One region of the Paenibacillus sp. FSL K6-1230 genome, then DNA from elsewhere that is predicted to be linked to it. Evidence: riboswitches for the same ligand, from Rfam matches in the RefSeq annotation. Region 1 holds a riboswitch; the other holds the start of a gene.
What was found. A riboswitch is a leader RNA that binds a small molecule or an ion and turns the genes downstream of it on or off. The one in region 1 is predicted to bind cyclic di-AMP.

Region 1 (7,846 bases):
AGTCTATCGAAGTATGAAATTGTATTGAAGGTTGTGGAGTCGGGCAGTCTGACCAAGGCTGGCGAAGCTTTGGGCTTATCTCAGTCGGCTATTAGCCATGCCGTCTCGGGTCTGGAGCAGGAATTGGAATTGAAGCTGCTTCATCGTGGGCGTGCAGGGATCGTTGTTACTCATGAGGGGGCCAGGCTGCTCGACTATATGAGGGCTATACTGGACTTGCAGAAGAGGCTGCTACAGGAAGCGGACCTTATCAAAGGGCTGGAGACGGGGATTGTGACGATCGGGACCTTCACCAGCGTATCGATTCACTGGTTACCCCATATCCTGCAATCGTTTCAGACGCAATATCCGCTCATTGAAGTAAGGCTGCTGGATGGCGATTACCAGGAGATTGAGGGGTGGATTGCAGGTGGTCTTGTCGATTTTGGCTTCGTGAATATGCCCACAGATCAGCGAATGGAGCAAATGGAGCTGCACAAGGATGAACTGCTGTGCGTTCTTCCAGATGATCATAGACTGTGTGTGGAGGAAATGGTGACGGCAGAGCAGATTAGAAACGAAGCATTCATTATGCCCGCGAAAGGCTGCGATAGAGACCTACATAGATGGCTGCATGAGCAGGGCGGGAGCGTGCGGACCAGGTTCGAGCTGGAGGATGACCATGCGATTATGGCGATGGTGCAGAAGGGTCTGGGCATTAGCATCCTTCCAGGTACGATACTGAACGCCTTGCCAGAAGGGTTGGCAGTGCGACCGCTTGCGCCTCAAGCCTACCGCACGATTGGTCTGGCAGCGAAATCCTGGAAGAAAGGAAGTCCAGCGGCGCGACGCGCCATCTCGTTCATCAGGAGTACATTTTGCATGGAAGAAGACCATACATCATAAAGGTGATCGTACAGCGTAACCGCGGGCCATATAGCGTAAAGTTGAAAATATAGCTTGAAGATGACCATATAGCGTGAAGACATGGGTAGAGGATATCCAGGTAAGAGACCGCTGGCATGGATGCGCTGAAGCGAGGATATTTGCAAGAAATACAGAATTGATATAAGGTCCTCAAAGGCTGTAGTCTTCAAAACGGTTAGTAGGACGGTTATTGCTACATAAGGTGTAACAGCCATATCCACTAAGCTGATAGAGGGATTGGCCCAAAAAATGACCGGACAGAGTAGCGGAGGGATCAGTCTGACTAGCGACGAGACAAGTCTGGACATCCGTGTAGGCATTATTGTGCAATATGGAAGCCATGTCCACGAAGTAGGTCGAGAGCTTCAACGCAACATCAGAGAGACGATAGAGAGTCTCACGGGGCTAGTCATTCGAGCCGTGCATGTGGACGTGGAAGGGATTGTTATTCCCAGGGTCTGATGAACAGAGGGAGATAGCAACTAGTGACAAGTAAGACAGAATCTCTTGCTGAATATTTGAATAGAAGAAGTCATATCGGTATAACGGTCGGCATGTAATAAGTACGATAAGCAAGCAGTGAAGGAGTGATGACATGTCAGAAATATCAATTGTCAAAGCGCATCCTGACTCGCCAGCAGGGTCGCAGCTTAATCGGATGGCACTGGATTCGATGGCATATACTCTGGCTGGCTCGAGAGACGAGAAGATCATACAATCGACACTGGAAAAGCTCTGGAAGAACAGCTATAACCGTTTCAGTCATCAATATGCCTACGAAGCCAAAGTCGAAGGCAAAACGCTCGGCATAGTTACATGTTATCCCATAGGGCTGCTCCAGCAGTTAGCTTGGCCGACGGCGAAGAAGCTTTGGGCGCTCCGCAATTTGGAGCTGATCAAGTACAGCTTGCTACATCCAGGAGCTTTCTTTTCGATGCTGACTCTTAAAGAAGGCTATGAAGGGGAATACCATATCGGTACTCTGGCTACGCTGCCTGAGAGCAGAGGGCTCGGGATCGGTACACAATTGCTCCATTTTGCGGAACAACAAGCACAGCTTCAAGGATACTCAAGGAGCTCCCTGACTGTACGGCAGGACAATCCACGGGCGGCGATGCTATATGAAAGAGTAGGATACGTGGTATCAGGCAAGATGAATCGACCGGGCTTCTCCTTATTTCGCATGGTTAAAGAGCTCGTCTGATTATACGTTCGGCACATAACTGACTTCTCATATCAACACACAACTAGTGGCATCATCACCACTAATGGTATCATCACTGCTAATTGCGTCATTATCGCATAACCCCCCACTGTGCACTCAGAAACCGTAGCGTCGGCATCGGTTCTGTACAGAGGGGGGGGTTATGTCGTATAGTTGTGTGATATTGCAGGTGATATCGTTGATGATAGTGTAATGGTTGGGGAAGGATTCGAAAAAAATTGTAACTTTTTCCGATATGCATTTGACAGAATACCTCAACATGTACTACATTATTTATGGTTACAAAACTTTAATAATTTGCCGAATTTCATGTATGTGAGAACGGGGGACCCCGATTTGGGTGAATGAATCTGCTGGGCCGCAGATATTCTAGGTGACCTTCAACCGAACCCTTAGCTAACTCCGTAGGCACCGAAGGAGGATTTTTCAGTTGAAAAAGTGGTTAACAGGCGCATTGGGAGCAGCTATACTCTGGTCTTCCTTGGCAGGAGTCAGCTCCGCAAGTGCTGTAAGAATTGAAAGTCAGGTTGATGAATTAATTGGCACCCCGTACAGAATGGGTGGAACGACTACAGCGGGCTTTGATTGCTCCGGATTTATTTTATACATAATGGAGAAGTATGGTGAAGATCTGCCGCGGACCTCGCAATCCCAGGCCATGGCAGGAACTGAGGTCGACCAGGATGACCTGCAAATAGGAGATCTGGTGTTCTTCAACACGAATGGACGCAGCATCTCTCATGCTGGCATTTATATGGGTGACAATACCTTTGCCCATTCGTCGACAAGCAGAGGCGTTATTATCAGCAAGCTGTCCGAGAAATACTATAAGGATCGTTATGTAACTGCAAGACGTGTAGTATCTGAGAGAACCATGAACAAAATGACAGACGAGATTCATCCATAATATGTACAAGCATTAATAAGCGAAAGTACATACCACGATTGCCCGAACGTACACAAATTTGCCCTTGTGTACGTTTTTTTATTGGACTTTTGCAGGTATTATTAGATTATTATTGTTATGGCGGCCCTATCGGAGGCAGCAAGAGGTGAAGAATGAATTATAGCAAAAAAATTATGCTGATTGAATCGGACAAGCTTACGCCTTCGCGAATCCCAGTCATTTTGCTGGTCGCGCTGGTGTATGCTCATGTAATGATCTCGCAATATATGGCTGAGCCGCTGCTGCTCAGGAGCCTGTTATTCTCCTGTCTTATGGGATTGCATGTTGCTTGCTACTGGTATTCTCACCAAATGGTCAGCTACAAGCCCTGGTTGTACTTTGCGTTACAGGGAGTAATTATCGTGGCGAGTGCCTTGGTACTTCCGCACGGCTTTTATGGTATCCTCATCGGGTTAATTCCCGTCTTAATCGGGCAGAGCGTGGGGGTCTATTATCATCCGCTCAAGGTGTCCGTACTGTTCCTGGTGCTGTATTCCCTGTTCGGGGTGCTGATTGTGTGGCTGAAGGATGCGGAGGGTGTTGGCTTTTTATTTCCATTCTTAATTAACATAATCGTCGTTGTAGTGGCCTATGCTTCGTTCTTCTTCAAGCAGGTTCATGCCAGGGTGCAGGCGCAGACATTCCTGAGAGAGCTGGAGATGGCTCATAAGAAGGTTGAAGAGCTTACACTTGCCAACGAACGACAACGTATGGCACGTGACCTGCATGACACGCTTGCACAGGGCCTGGCGGGAATCATTATGCAGCTGGAGGCGATAGACGCCCATTTGACCAAAGGTGGCACGAAGCGAGCCCACGAAATTGTACAGCAATCTATGTCACAGGCACGACGTGCACTTGCCGAGGCAAGGCAGGCAATTGATGACCTAAGATCTCAGCCTGCTGTGGAGATCGACTTTTCTGAATCTGTGCGTGAGGAGATTGAGCGATTCACGCTGGCGACGGGGATTCCTGTCCAACTGGAGCTGGACCTGAAGGGTACATTGCCTATACTTGTTCTGGAGCATGGGCAGCATATCATTCGAGAGTGTCTGACCAATGTTGCCAAGCATGCGCACGCGCGCCATCTCTTTATTCGTATTGTCCAGTATGAACAGCAGCTACTCACTGTCATTCGGGATGACGGCAAGGGCTTCAACACTCGAATGATCGGGAAGAGGGTCGGCCATTACGGGCTAATCGGCATTAAAGAGCGTGTACGACTGCTGGGTGGGACTATTGAGATTGAAAGCACTACCCAGAAAGGAACAACCATTGAGATCGAGGTGCCTATTGCAAAGGAGGCCTAGGTATGAAATACAAAGTACTAATTGTAGATGACCACTGGGTGGTCAGGGAAGGTCTGAAGCTGATTCTGGAGACAGACCAGCAGTATGAAGTGATTGGTGAAGCAGAGGAGGGGCGAACAGCACTCCGTCTGATGGAGGAGCTTGAGCCTCATGTTATTCTGATGGACCTGAATATGCCTGTCATGAGTGGTCTGGAGACGATGGAGGCTATGCGGGACAGGCAAATGACAACTCCAGTCATTATATTGACCACATATAACGAGGATGACCTGATGGTCAAGGGACTATCTCTCGGTGCCAAAGGGTATCTGCTTAAGGATACGAGCCGGGATAATCTGTTTCGTACCCTTGAATCCGCTTTACGTGGGGAGACGCTGCTGCAGCCGGAGATTACAGCCAAGGTATTTGCCAGCACGCTCAGACCAGCCTCCTCGGCTTCTATGCACCAGGAGCAATCGCTAATGACAGAGAAAGAGCTAACAATTTTGCAAGCTGTCGCCCGTGGCTTTCGCAGTAAAGAGATTGCCTTTGATCTCGGCATATCGGAGCGGACTGTCAAGGCGCATCTCACGAATATTTATAATAAGCTAGGTGTAGATTCCCGCTCAGAGGCCGTGGCGGTATCCCTTGATCGAGGAATTCTGCAGTTATAGCCGATATAATCTACCGCCCGCTCGTACATGAAGGTTCTGCCCTTATGTACGATTTTTTTTCTTTTATACCGCGGTAGAATAAATTATGTGAGAAATGGATTGGAAATTGATATATTCTATGATATAAGGAATTATTTTCTAAACTTAGCTTCAAGGAGGAGAGACTATGGAATCGTACCAAGCACAAGCAAGCCAATTGAAGGATGGGCAACATCTGCAGCAATCTGAATCAGCACATGTACATGAGTCGGATCAGCACACGGTAGAGCCTGAGGAGCAATTGGGATTACAGCTATTCTTTGATGATCAGTTTTTTGATATATTCATACACCGACTTCCCAAGCTTGCTGAGATGGTGAGCAGAGAAAGAGATCATAGCGATCATGGACTCCTCTCTCTTCCTACTGTGAAATAATCAATGAGCCATTAAACATGAATTCGTGAGTTCGTGTTGAATCCAGAGGATAGCAATAAGAAGACGAAATCACTATCAGAATGCAATATTACATATAATCAAGCTATAGTATAAGAGAAGCCGCCGTGTGCAAGGGGCTTTTTTTGTTCGTTTGTTCAGAGAAATCAGTGAAATCACGTCTTGCCTTTGCAAGTCGTGATTTTGTTGTTTTTCTGATTTGAATCCAGAGTATATAATCGAGATAATCATCTATATCCAGTCTCTCAGTCACATACTGACAGCTGCATACGGGAAGGAGTCATGTATGGAAGCTATAAAATTATTACTGGCAGATGATGAACCGATCATTTTGCGTGGCTTAAAAAAGCTTCTGGCGTGGGAGGAGCTTGGCTTAACTATATCGGGTGAAGCGGGAGACGGTGAGGAGCTGCGTCAGCTGATTGCTGTTCATGACCCACAGCTAATCATTAGTGATATCAGCATGCCTGGAGGCAGTGGACTCGAGATTATGTCAGAGCTGAATACGTCGGGACGCCACATCAAGGTCATCTTCATTAGTGCCTTTCAGGAGTTCAGCTATGCTCAGCAGGCTGTTCAACTGGGTGCGCTGGATTATCTGGTGAAGCCTATTAATAAGAATCAGCTTGAAGCTGTTGTCAAAAAGGCCGTATCCATGATTCGTGAGGAGAGCATGGACGAGCGTAATAAGGAAAAGCTGAGCTATTACGAGAAGAAGAATCGTTCAACCACCATTGAGCAGCTTCTGGACGGGCTACTGAATGGTGATCAGAAGGCACTGGCTGAACTGGAGGACATCGGAGCATTGGGAACCAGTCGATATGCAACGGTTAGTGTACTGGAGATGGATGAGCAGTCAGATGGCTCACGCTGGGATGAGCGGGAACGAAATCTGGTGCATTTTGCGTTATCCAACATTATTCGGGAGACATTGGAAGGTCTGGAGGGGACGAGAGAGAAGGGGCTCTTGCTGTTCAAGGATGGACGCTTTGCTCTCTTGCTGCAGCATGATGATTCTCAAGCACCGAATGAACTGGCGTTGGATCTACTCCACAAGGTTCAGAGCTACCTGAAGCTGAGGGTATCCATAGGTATTGGTCAAGCTGTGACACGCATTGGCGAAGCCAAGCAATCGTACCGCACTTCCCTGAAAGCGCTTGATCTAAAATATTTTATCGGCCCTTATCGTGTAATTAGTCAGGAGGATCTGAAGAAGGAAGAGCTGATGAGTGGTGATGTGCAGCCCGCACAGTCTATCTCAGAGCTACAGTCCAAGCTGGCGCAGGCATTGCCTGCGCAGGAGGAAGAGGCCATCCAGCACATGACAAGAGAGTTGCTGACGCAGATCTGTGTTCAGGCTGGATATAATAAAGGTCTTGCCATTACGACGGTATATAATGTCCTGACGGCTCTTAACCGGGAGATGATGAAGCTAACCGGAGGAGTGGAGGAGCTGCTTGCCGAGCAAGGATTGATGGAGGAACTAGTCCATTGCCCTTGTTATGCGGACGTTGAGCTTCTCATGATGACGATGCTGTCTGACATGCAGCAGCAATTGCAGCGCAGGCTGGCAGGTAAAGAAATCCTTGTGCTCTCCAAGGTTAAGAGCTATATCGAGGAGCACTATGCAAGCCAGATTACCCTGGAGTCCATGGCGGCACTCGCTTACATGAATCCATATTATTTTAGCAGCTTTTTCAAAAAGCACACCGGGCAAAATTTCAAAAGCTATGTAACCGAGGTCCGGATGGAACAAGCGCTCAAGCTGCTGCTAGAGACAGATCTCCTGGTATATGAGATTGCTGAGCGCGTAGGCTATAACCATGTAAGGCACTTCAGTGACATGTTCAAGAAAAAATTCGGCCAAGTACCGCAGGAATACAGACAGGCCTTTCGCAAGCAGCAGTCATAGGAAGGAGGTGATTCTACATGCGATTATGGAAGCGTTTCCCCAAGAGTATATTTGTAAAATTCTCGGCTTCATTTATTCTGGTTGGCCTGATCCCCTTATTTGCGCTCAGTTACCTGTCCGTGCAAGTGTTCTCAACGTACGTAGAGCGATATACCACAGGTAATCTACAGCAGATGGTGCTCTATATGAGCTATAATCTGGATTCTGCGTTCCAACAATATAATGATATATCCAAGCTCATGTATACGGGCCGCTATGAAGGACTATCAGACAGTATACGGCAGAACCAGACCTATAATGTGAATGAGATGGAGCAGATTAACTCAACGCCCATTGATTCATTCCTGAAGACAATTCTCTATAGCGATGCATATATTACGAGCGTTTATTTCGTGCGTGACATGGATGGCAAGCTCTACTATCAGGAAAAGGAGAATAGGGGGCTTCGCAGCGAGGAGCTT
Region 2 (7,846 bases), 1.7 Mb from region 1:
GACAATGGCGCAGCAGATTGCCCTGCGCATATGGTGTGACCGGGTCAGCCTCAAGCGGGTGGCTTATCATCCACTGTGCCATCTGGAGATTCATGAGGAGGATGGACTGAAGGAGCTACATCATATTGAGCCTATTTTGCTGGCTGACGAGCATCGTCTGATTACGTTGGAGGATGTGCAGGCACTGGATACGCCCGTGTCCTGTCTGCTGCTGGAGCTGCCCCAGCGTGAAATTGGCGGTCAGCTTCCCTCCTATGAGGAACTGGTGGCGATTGCGGATTACTGCCGTGGTCAGGGCATCCGACTGCATCTGGATGGAGCCAGGCTGCTGGAGGTAACACCTTACTATGGAAGAACTGTGGCAGAGCTGTGCGGCTTATTTGATAGTGTATACATTTCCTTCTATAAAGGAGTCGGCAGTGTTGCTGGTGCAATTCTAACCGGCAGTGCTGACTTCATAGACGAATCCAAGCGCTGGAAGAGGAGGTACGGTGGAGACCTGATCAGCCTGTATCCTTACATTCTGAGCGCAGACTATTACCTGACACAGCGCATAGGCAAAATGGAGCACTATTATCTTAAGGCGAAGGAAGCCGCAGCTCAGTTCAATGCCTGTCACGCCACGCGCACGCTACCCGAGGTGCCAGTATCGAACATGTTCCACGTTCACTTCGAGGTGTCGCAGCAAGAGCTGGAGCCGATTCTGATAGCCGTCATGGAGCAGTCTGGTATAGGCTTCACTCCATATCTGCATGCGACAGGTGAGAATAGCTGCTACTACGAGCTGAGTCTAGGCGATCGTTACGCCGATATTCCTAAAGATCGCTTGCACGAGGGCTTCCGTCTGCTGGATCAGGCTCTAAGAGAGCTCAGGGAAGAGCTAGGTAAGTAGCTAGGTAAGTAGCTAGGTAAGTAGCTAGGTAAGTAACTAGGCAATAACTAGTATCTTGACCGTATACGTTTTTGAATTTGAATGATCTTGTAGAGAGCGTGGTTAGCGGAAAACGGGGAAGCCCTAGAGAAACGGAGTGCCCATCTTTAAGCTTGCTGTTCATCAGCTTTTCAATTTCGTTCGAAAGAACAGCAAGCTTAACAATGGTCGACAGGGCTCCCCGCTTGCAGCGGATCTACACGCATATTGGAGCTAGTCAAGCTTGCTTTGCTGTTCATATCTACGTTGCCGATAGGCCAATGCATGACTTGCTATGCAGCCCCGAATGTCTAGAGATGTAGCAAAATCGAGAGATACAAAGATCATACGCCCTTTGTGCTGGCCTTGCACGGTTTTAGCGTGAAATATCGTTAATTCTGACCGGAATCGAGGTTTACTTTGCACCGCGTTGGGAGTATATTTTAGCTGTTTCCACGAATTGAATACGCAAGCCGCTTAATTTCCGTCATGGAAAGCGGGGGAACCAATCAATGGCTACTTCATTGTCTTAGATCCGGCCATTATGGGGTGAATCCTGAATAGATGCAGTTGGCATCTTGACAGGTAGGGCGACTCTTACCGCCCGAATCCGTCAGCTAACCTCGTAAGCGTATGTAGAGGGGATGAATACAATGTGACCGCCGTTGGAGCCACAGAGGATACCCTTTGTGGTTTTTTGCTGTGCATTTATATGAATCTGAATGCGTGGCTAGAGCGAGTGTTCGTTACAGCTGCAAGGATGAGGACCAGGTCTTTGTCTGTAGTAGTACCGATTGCTTAATCAAGAGGCTAAATATATGGAACGGATTGTACAACGAAGGAGTGCTTAGTAATGAAAATGGAGCGAACAGGACACGGGACGTCGAAGCGGACAGTAGTGCAATCTACTACTACCTTGAATAGAAAGGACACGGGACTGCCCACGGTAACGACGGAAGGCCCCGGCTGTGAACAGAGAAAGGAGGAGGGAGCGGATCATGACGACGGCTACGACTCTGGAAGCTCCTGCACAGGCACCAGCACTAGAGCGATAGATTATGACAAGCTGCAGAAGGAAGGCTACATTGTGGTCTGTGCTCCGACAAGTGAGGGCGAGGAGTTCATTAAGCTGCTGAGATACAGAGGGGAAAAGGTCGCCGGTCTGACCAACAATGCGGAGGAGAAGACCCGACTGGAGCGCCTTGGTGTCGAGCATACAATCATCGTGAACACCAGACATGAGCAAACATGGGTAGTTCCCTCTTTCCCGGTCAAAAAGCTGTATATCTTCGAGCGTAGCCTGACACAGTGCTCACGGTATATTCAAATTTGCCGTTCATGGACGTGTGGGCCGCTAATAGTTATTACAGATTCCAGGCATTCCCGGCTCATGTACAAGAGTCTGGGTGCTGATGACGTTCTCTATTGCCACCGGGCTGATGCGATCCTGCATACGGAGACGATGTAGCCACTTATGGCTCACTGCTACTACCTTGCCCGAAATCTGACCCTGTTGAGCGTGGATAACAGCAGTCGACAGGGCTCCCCGCTTGTAGCGGCTCTATACTCACATTCTATAAATTTTCACAAGGAAATATAAATAATCTATTCCAAAATTTGAGATTTAATGTAAAATGAAAGAAGCTATGCTAGAGCATGGCTTCTTTTTTAAGTGTATTGCAGCGATGATGCCTATGGTTTTACTTTCTGCCCCCAGAGAGAATGTTGTCGGCATTATCGTCTGCATACGCTTCTGTTGCTCGGATGATACATAATGAGAATTTTAGTAGGAAGAGACAGCTAGAAAGGATGATCCGACGTAGAGCTAGCATTTTACCAAAATCTGAGTGGAGGGATTAGTAGTGAGAATAAGAAAGAAAGCTTGTCTGGCTGTACTATCAACCAGTCTGCTGTTGACGGGAATGGCTCTCGATGCCGGTACTGCAGCAGCTGAGGAGAACATGCAGGTGTCTGCCTCTCGAGAGGCTTCGATTGGAGACGCTTCGCTGCAAGCGGCATTGGATAGCATGCCCACGGCGCTGCGGCCTTCGATTGAGTGGGTGTATACGAATCGGATGCTGGTGGAGGATTCCGTAAGCCGTAAAAATCTGATCTTCGATCAGATCTATGCAGGCAAGGGGACCTTGAATTACGTGGTCCGCTGGCAGTCAAGCAAGAACCTGACACGCGAGCAGCGTCAGAACATGGCGAGTATGATGGAGCGGCAGATTAACAATTGGACCAAGCATCTGGAGGGCTACGATGGCTGGCCATATGGACATATACCAGTCAAGATTGTAGGCTGGGCCGTAGCTGACTCCAGACAAATTCTGGACAGGCAGCCTGATGAGATCGTCTACACGGATACGATTCGGGACGACCTGAGTCAATCCGATCCTCGTATTCCGGCACAGCTGCCAGTAGCGCCAAGAGAATTGTCGCGCTTTGAGAACTTCCACAATTCGGGATACGTCTATCCAGGTGGTCTGGACAAGCGCTTCGACATGTATTTGTGGGGGACAGCGAACTTCGGCGGGGGGGCCGGAGGAGACTGGGGACAGCGAATGTCCGATGATTACATCCTGAGCAATCTTCGTGCCCAGGAATCCGAGATTATCGAGCATGAGATTGGACACGGCTTTGGCTTGCCTGACTTCTACCAGGCGCATGAGCGTCCACCAGGAGGATTCCCGGTACCAACGATCATGTGGGCAGGTAATTCCAGAACTATAACGAATTGGGACGTTTGGATGCTACGCTACACCTGGAGTCAATTGAAGCAGGATCAAGCCCGCTTCCCGACGGCGCCAGTCACTAATCAACCAGCGAATCTGGCAGGACAAGCCAGTGTATCTTCTTCTTATACATCGCCGTGGGAGAATGTACAGGCTTTGAATGACGGCGATGAACCGACTCATTCCAATGATCGCTCCAGTCTGGTGTATGGTAACTGGCCAGAGACAGGGACGCAATGGGTCCAGTATGATTTTGACCGGGAATATACCTTCTCACAGAGCGAAGTGTACTGGTTCAAGGATGGTGGAGGTATTGATGTACCGAGTGCCTATACGATTCAATATTGGAATGGATCAGATTGGGTTGAGGTACCGCGTCCTAACGGCTACGGCCTTCAGGTCGATACGTACAATCGTACTTCCTTTAATGCGATCAGCACGCGTGCACTGCGTCTTGTGATCGAAGCGAAGGCTCCGGCTTCAACAGGAATTCTGGAGTGGAAGGTCATTGGGGAGTAATGCTAATTGCTTAGAGCAGACGTTAGGCTGATCATGGGATCAATGTTAACTAAGTCTTAATCACGAAGGTGCATTCTAGTAATCATCGTACTCTCTCTTTTAACAGATAATCGGATATAAAAACATGTAGAGACCGTCTTCTTGGTAAAGGATGGAGTAGTCCATCCCATGAATCAAGAGGCGGTCTTTGTTTGTGAAGCTAAAAAGCCATCCCTCCAGTCAATGACTTCAGGGACGGCTTTTTGGTAGTGCCAGATCAGTCTGCGAGGCAGACAGTCTGTTAATTATTTTACAGCAATGCTGCCTAATTCACAGTAATTTCGCCTAATTTACGGTAATGTTAATCGTAATGGTCTTCTTATTCCATTTGGCTTTAACGGAAGCCTTGCCCTTGCTGACAGCGGTAATTCTACCGTTATTGACAGTAACAATATTGGGCTTGGAGCTGGTCCACTCCACATTGCTGGTTACCACGTTCTTCTGACCTGTATCATACAAGGCGAAGATGCTGACATTGGTGCTGTTGCCTGGTGCAAGGGTGACCTTGCTATTGCCTGCAACGAGCTTTTTCAGAAGGGGCACAACCCGCACTTCAGTGACTACTTTCATATTCTGATAGGTCCCTGTAAGGGTAGCTTCACCTTGCGCGAGGGTCTTCACCGAACCATTTTTGACAGTGGCTACAGACGGATTGGAGGACACCCAGTTGACTTGCTTGGACAGATTCACCGTCTTACCACTGCTGTAATAGCCAGTTACCTTTAGCGGCTTGGATTTCTTGATATTCAGGTTCGTCACGGCCGGAGTGACCTCCATACGCACGATTTCATCCTCTATGGCAATTGGGACTCTTACAGTCTTGTCGCCATATTTACCCACCAAGGTCACTCGACCAGGAGTTACCCCGCGGATCGAACCATTCTCAAGCACTGCATTACTGCCTGACAAGGTCCATTTAATAGAACTCGTTACATTTTCCTGAGAACCACTAGTACGCGTAATTGTTACTTTTGGTAGGGATTGAGTTTTTCCTTTGGTGAATTTATAAGATTTTGGAGAAGCCACAATTGTTTTAATAGGCTCTTCCACTATGACATCTGACTGGGCTGTGAATCCTTGCCAAGCTGATGTTAGCCTCGTTTCTCCCTTGGCAAGTGCTTTAATAGAACCATCTTTCACAACAGCTACAGAAGAGTTGGAAGATTTCCAAGTCATATTCTTAGATAAATCCACTGTCTTACCAGTGCTGTAATAGCCAGTTACCTTTAGCGGCTTGGATTGCTTGATATTCAGAATCGTCTCGGTCGGAGTTACCTCTATACGCACGATTTCATCCTCTATCGCAATCGGAATCTTAACGGTCTTGCCGCCATAGGTGCCCTCAAGTGTAACTCGTCCAGGTGTGACACCTCGGAATGATCCATTCTCAAGCACAGCGTTGCTGGCAGACATGTTCCATTTCACGGAATTCGTAACATCCTCCTGAGATCCATTCCCGCGAGTAATGGTCACTTTAGGCAGTGTCTGCACGCCCCCTTTTGCAAAACGATAGGATTTAGGGGAGGCTTCAATCTTGTTAATCTTATCTTCCACTTGAATGTGTAATTGGGCTGTGGCACCCTTCTGGCTGGCTGTCAGCGTGGCCTTGCCACTCTTCAACGCCTTGGCCTTGCCTTTGGTCACAGTTACGATGGAGGCATCGCTGGTCGTCCATGTAACGGTCTCAGTCACGTCATGCTTGCTCGTCAATCCTTCGATGTCAGCCATCACTTTAAGCTGTACGGTCTGGGATACGGTGAGCTTCTGGGGATTCTCGTTAACAATCGTCAGGGCAGTGATATCTCCCGAGGCCGCATTCGATGTGGTGGGTAGAAGCACCACTGCAAAAAGGAGAAGAGCTAGCCATCCTTGCAACCTCAATAATGCTCTTGTCATCGAATCTTCCAACTCCTGTTCTTAAATGATATTAATGGCGGATCGCAAAATACAAGAGTAATGATTTACTTATACATCCATAATATCCCGTATTTTAGCGCCTACCTCCATATATCGGCAGTTCACTATGATTCTATTAAGTGTATATTCAGAGTAATTGATGAAATAAAGCTCAAAATTATGGATAATAGAGCCAGAATATCAAGCTGGAGGGACGAAGGATGACTGAGCGTATTCCGTGCAAAAGTGAAGATTGTACCGCAACCATATTGCCAACGACCGCTGCCAAAACAGGGGGCTATTGCATGCCCTGTCATCAAGGGATGGAGCGGAGAAAGTGGGAGGAATATGTAGCCGCGAACCGTCGTACAGTGAATTTGTATGCCGATGTGACGGATGCTGTGGATATTTTGAAGGTGATGTATACAGAGCACCCGCGAGATCCGCTGATAGAATATCTTCCTTATGAGAAGTCCAAGGAAGAGCTCTATGTATCCTTATCTATGGCTGAACAGGAACGAATGCTGGAGTATGCCATGAACCATCTACGTGAAGGCGATCAAGACATCTGCCGTGAGGTGCTGACTTCCTTGGTATGCTACAACGATCTGTCTTTGACAGAATACCTGCCAGAGCTATTGGAGCACGAGGTCTACGATCCGGCTATGCTCTACAAGGATGCTTCCCCCGAGCTGAGGGGGCAACTGATGCAGAGGGTAGAGACGGATGAGGAGAATCGGAACCATCTGCTGATGATGCTGGCGTGGATCGGTGATGAAGTCATTGTGAAGCAGTTTAGGCACTGGAGCGAGCAGGCACCATCATGGTCTGATAGCTTGTATGTACCTGTACAGGACTACGCCAAGACGGCGAATTGGGAGTTAACGGATGCGGGCGAGCGCCGTGATCTATATTATCCGCACAGCTATGCGATAATTGCGAATGTTGAACAGAGCGATGATTTGAGCTACGAGCTTAGATATGATCAGGCTCAAAGCCAGGCCCAAGATGAGACTCAAGCCCAGATTCAAGCTCAGACTCAAGCCCAAATTCGATCTCAGAGTCTATCTCAGGGTCAAGCTCAGACGCAGAAGTCTTTTCGGCTATTAGCCTCTGCCACTGAGAGCTGTCCGTGGTGTGGAGTGCGTCTAACGCATTTGGTGGATATCGAAGCCAGCCATCCAGCTCTGGGTGGAATGCCCTGGAACGGAGCGAGGCTAAAGGTACAGACTTGTATTTTATGCAGCTGCTATACGACCGTCTATATGGACATAACTCCTGATGGGGAGCCGGAATGGAGTGCCAGTAATGAGCGCCCGGATTATTTGCCAGAGCTTCAGCCAGAGGACTTTGACCAGAGCTATCTGGCTGCTGGCCCACGATATCGACTTGCGGAGCAGCCGCGTCCTGCACTGCATGGTAGTGAATGGACACTGGAGCCAACGCTATCACAGCTGGGTGGCCATCCAGCCTGGATTCAGGACGCCTATTATCCTGAGTGTCCATGCTGCTCGAAGAGCATGCGCCATATTGGGCAGGTAGACTGGGCGGCGATTGAGCGTTTGGGAGAGGGCATTTACTATATGTTTGTCTGTGAGGATTGCTGCAAGACGGCAGTGACATTTCAGCAGACTTGACACATGCTGGATCTTTGATGGGGGCGGGAGCGTGAGAGACTCCATCACAAAAAATGACACGTAAGCTATCCCTCCTGCGTATTGCTTACTAACAAATTACTTATGGCTAC

Region 2: it holds a riboswitch for cyclic di-AMP, as region 1 does, so the genes downstream of both, MKX74_RS04420 (hypothetical protein) here and MKX74_RS12040 (C40 family peptidase) in region 1, are expected to answer to the same signal.

The regions. Positions count from the first base shown of each region.
Region 1 covers NZ_JBBOCK010000001.1:2,704,123-2,711,968, forward strand. The annotation lists gene MKX74_RS12025 (LysR family transcriptional regulator) at 1-885, shown strand, start outside; gene MKX74_RS12030 (Asp23/Gls24 family envelope stress response protein) at 1,120-1,368, shown strand; gene MKX74_RS12035 (GNAT family N-acetyltransferase) at 1,502-2,110, shown strand; cyclic di-AMP (ydaO/yuaA leader) riboswitch at 2,420-2,557, shown strand; gene MKX74_RS12040 (C40 family peptidase) at 2,562-3,038, shown strand; gene MKX74_RS12045 (sensor histidine kinase) at 3,191-4,387, shown strand; gene MKX74_RS12050 (response regulator transcription factor) at 4,390-5,040, shown strand; gene MKX74_RS12055 (hypothetical protein) at 5,207-5,455, shown strand; gene MKX74_RS12060 (response regulator) at 5,760-7,385, shown strand; gene MKX74_RS12065 (cache domain-containing sensor histidine kinase) at 7,403-7,846, shown strand, end outside.
Region 2 covers NZ_JBBOCK010000001.1:1,016,941-1,024,786, forward strand. The annotation lists gene MKX74_RS04415 (threonine aldolase family protein) at 1-892, shown strand, start outside; cyclic di-AMP (ydaO/yuaA leader) riboswitch at 1,375-1,558, shown strand; gene MKX74_RS04420 (hypothetical protein) at 1,764-2,378, shown strand; gene MKX74_RS04425 (discoidin domain-containing protein) at 2,773-4,164, shown strand; gene MKX74_RS04430 (Ig-like domain-containing protein) at 4,489-6,099, opposite strand; gene MKX74_RS04435 (DUF1963 domain-containing protein) at 6,405-7,736, shown strand.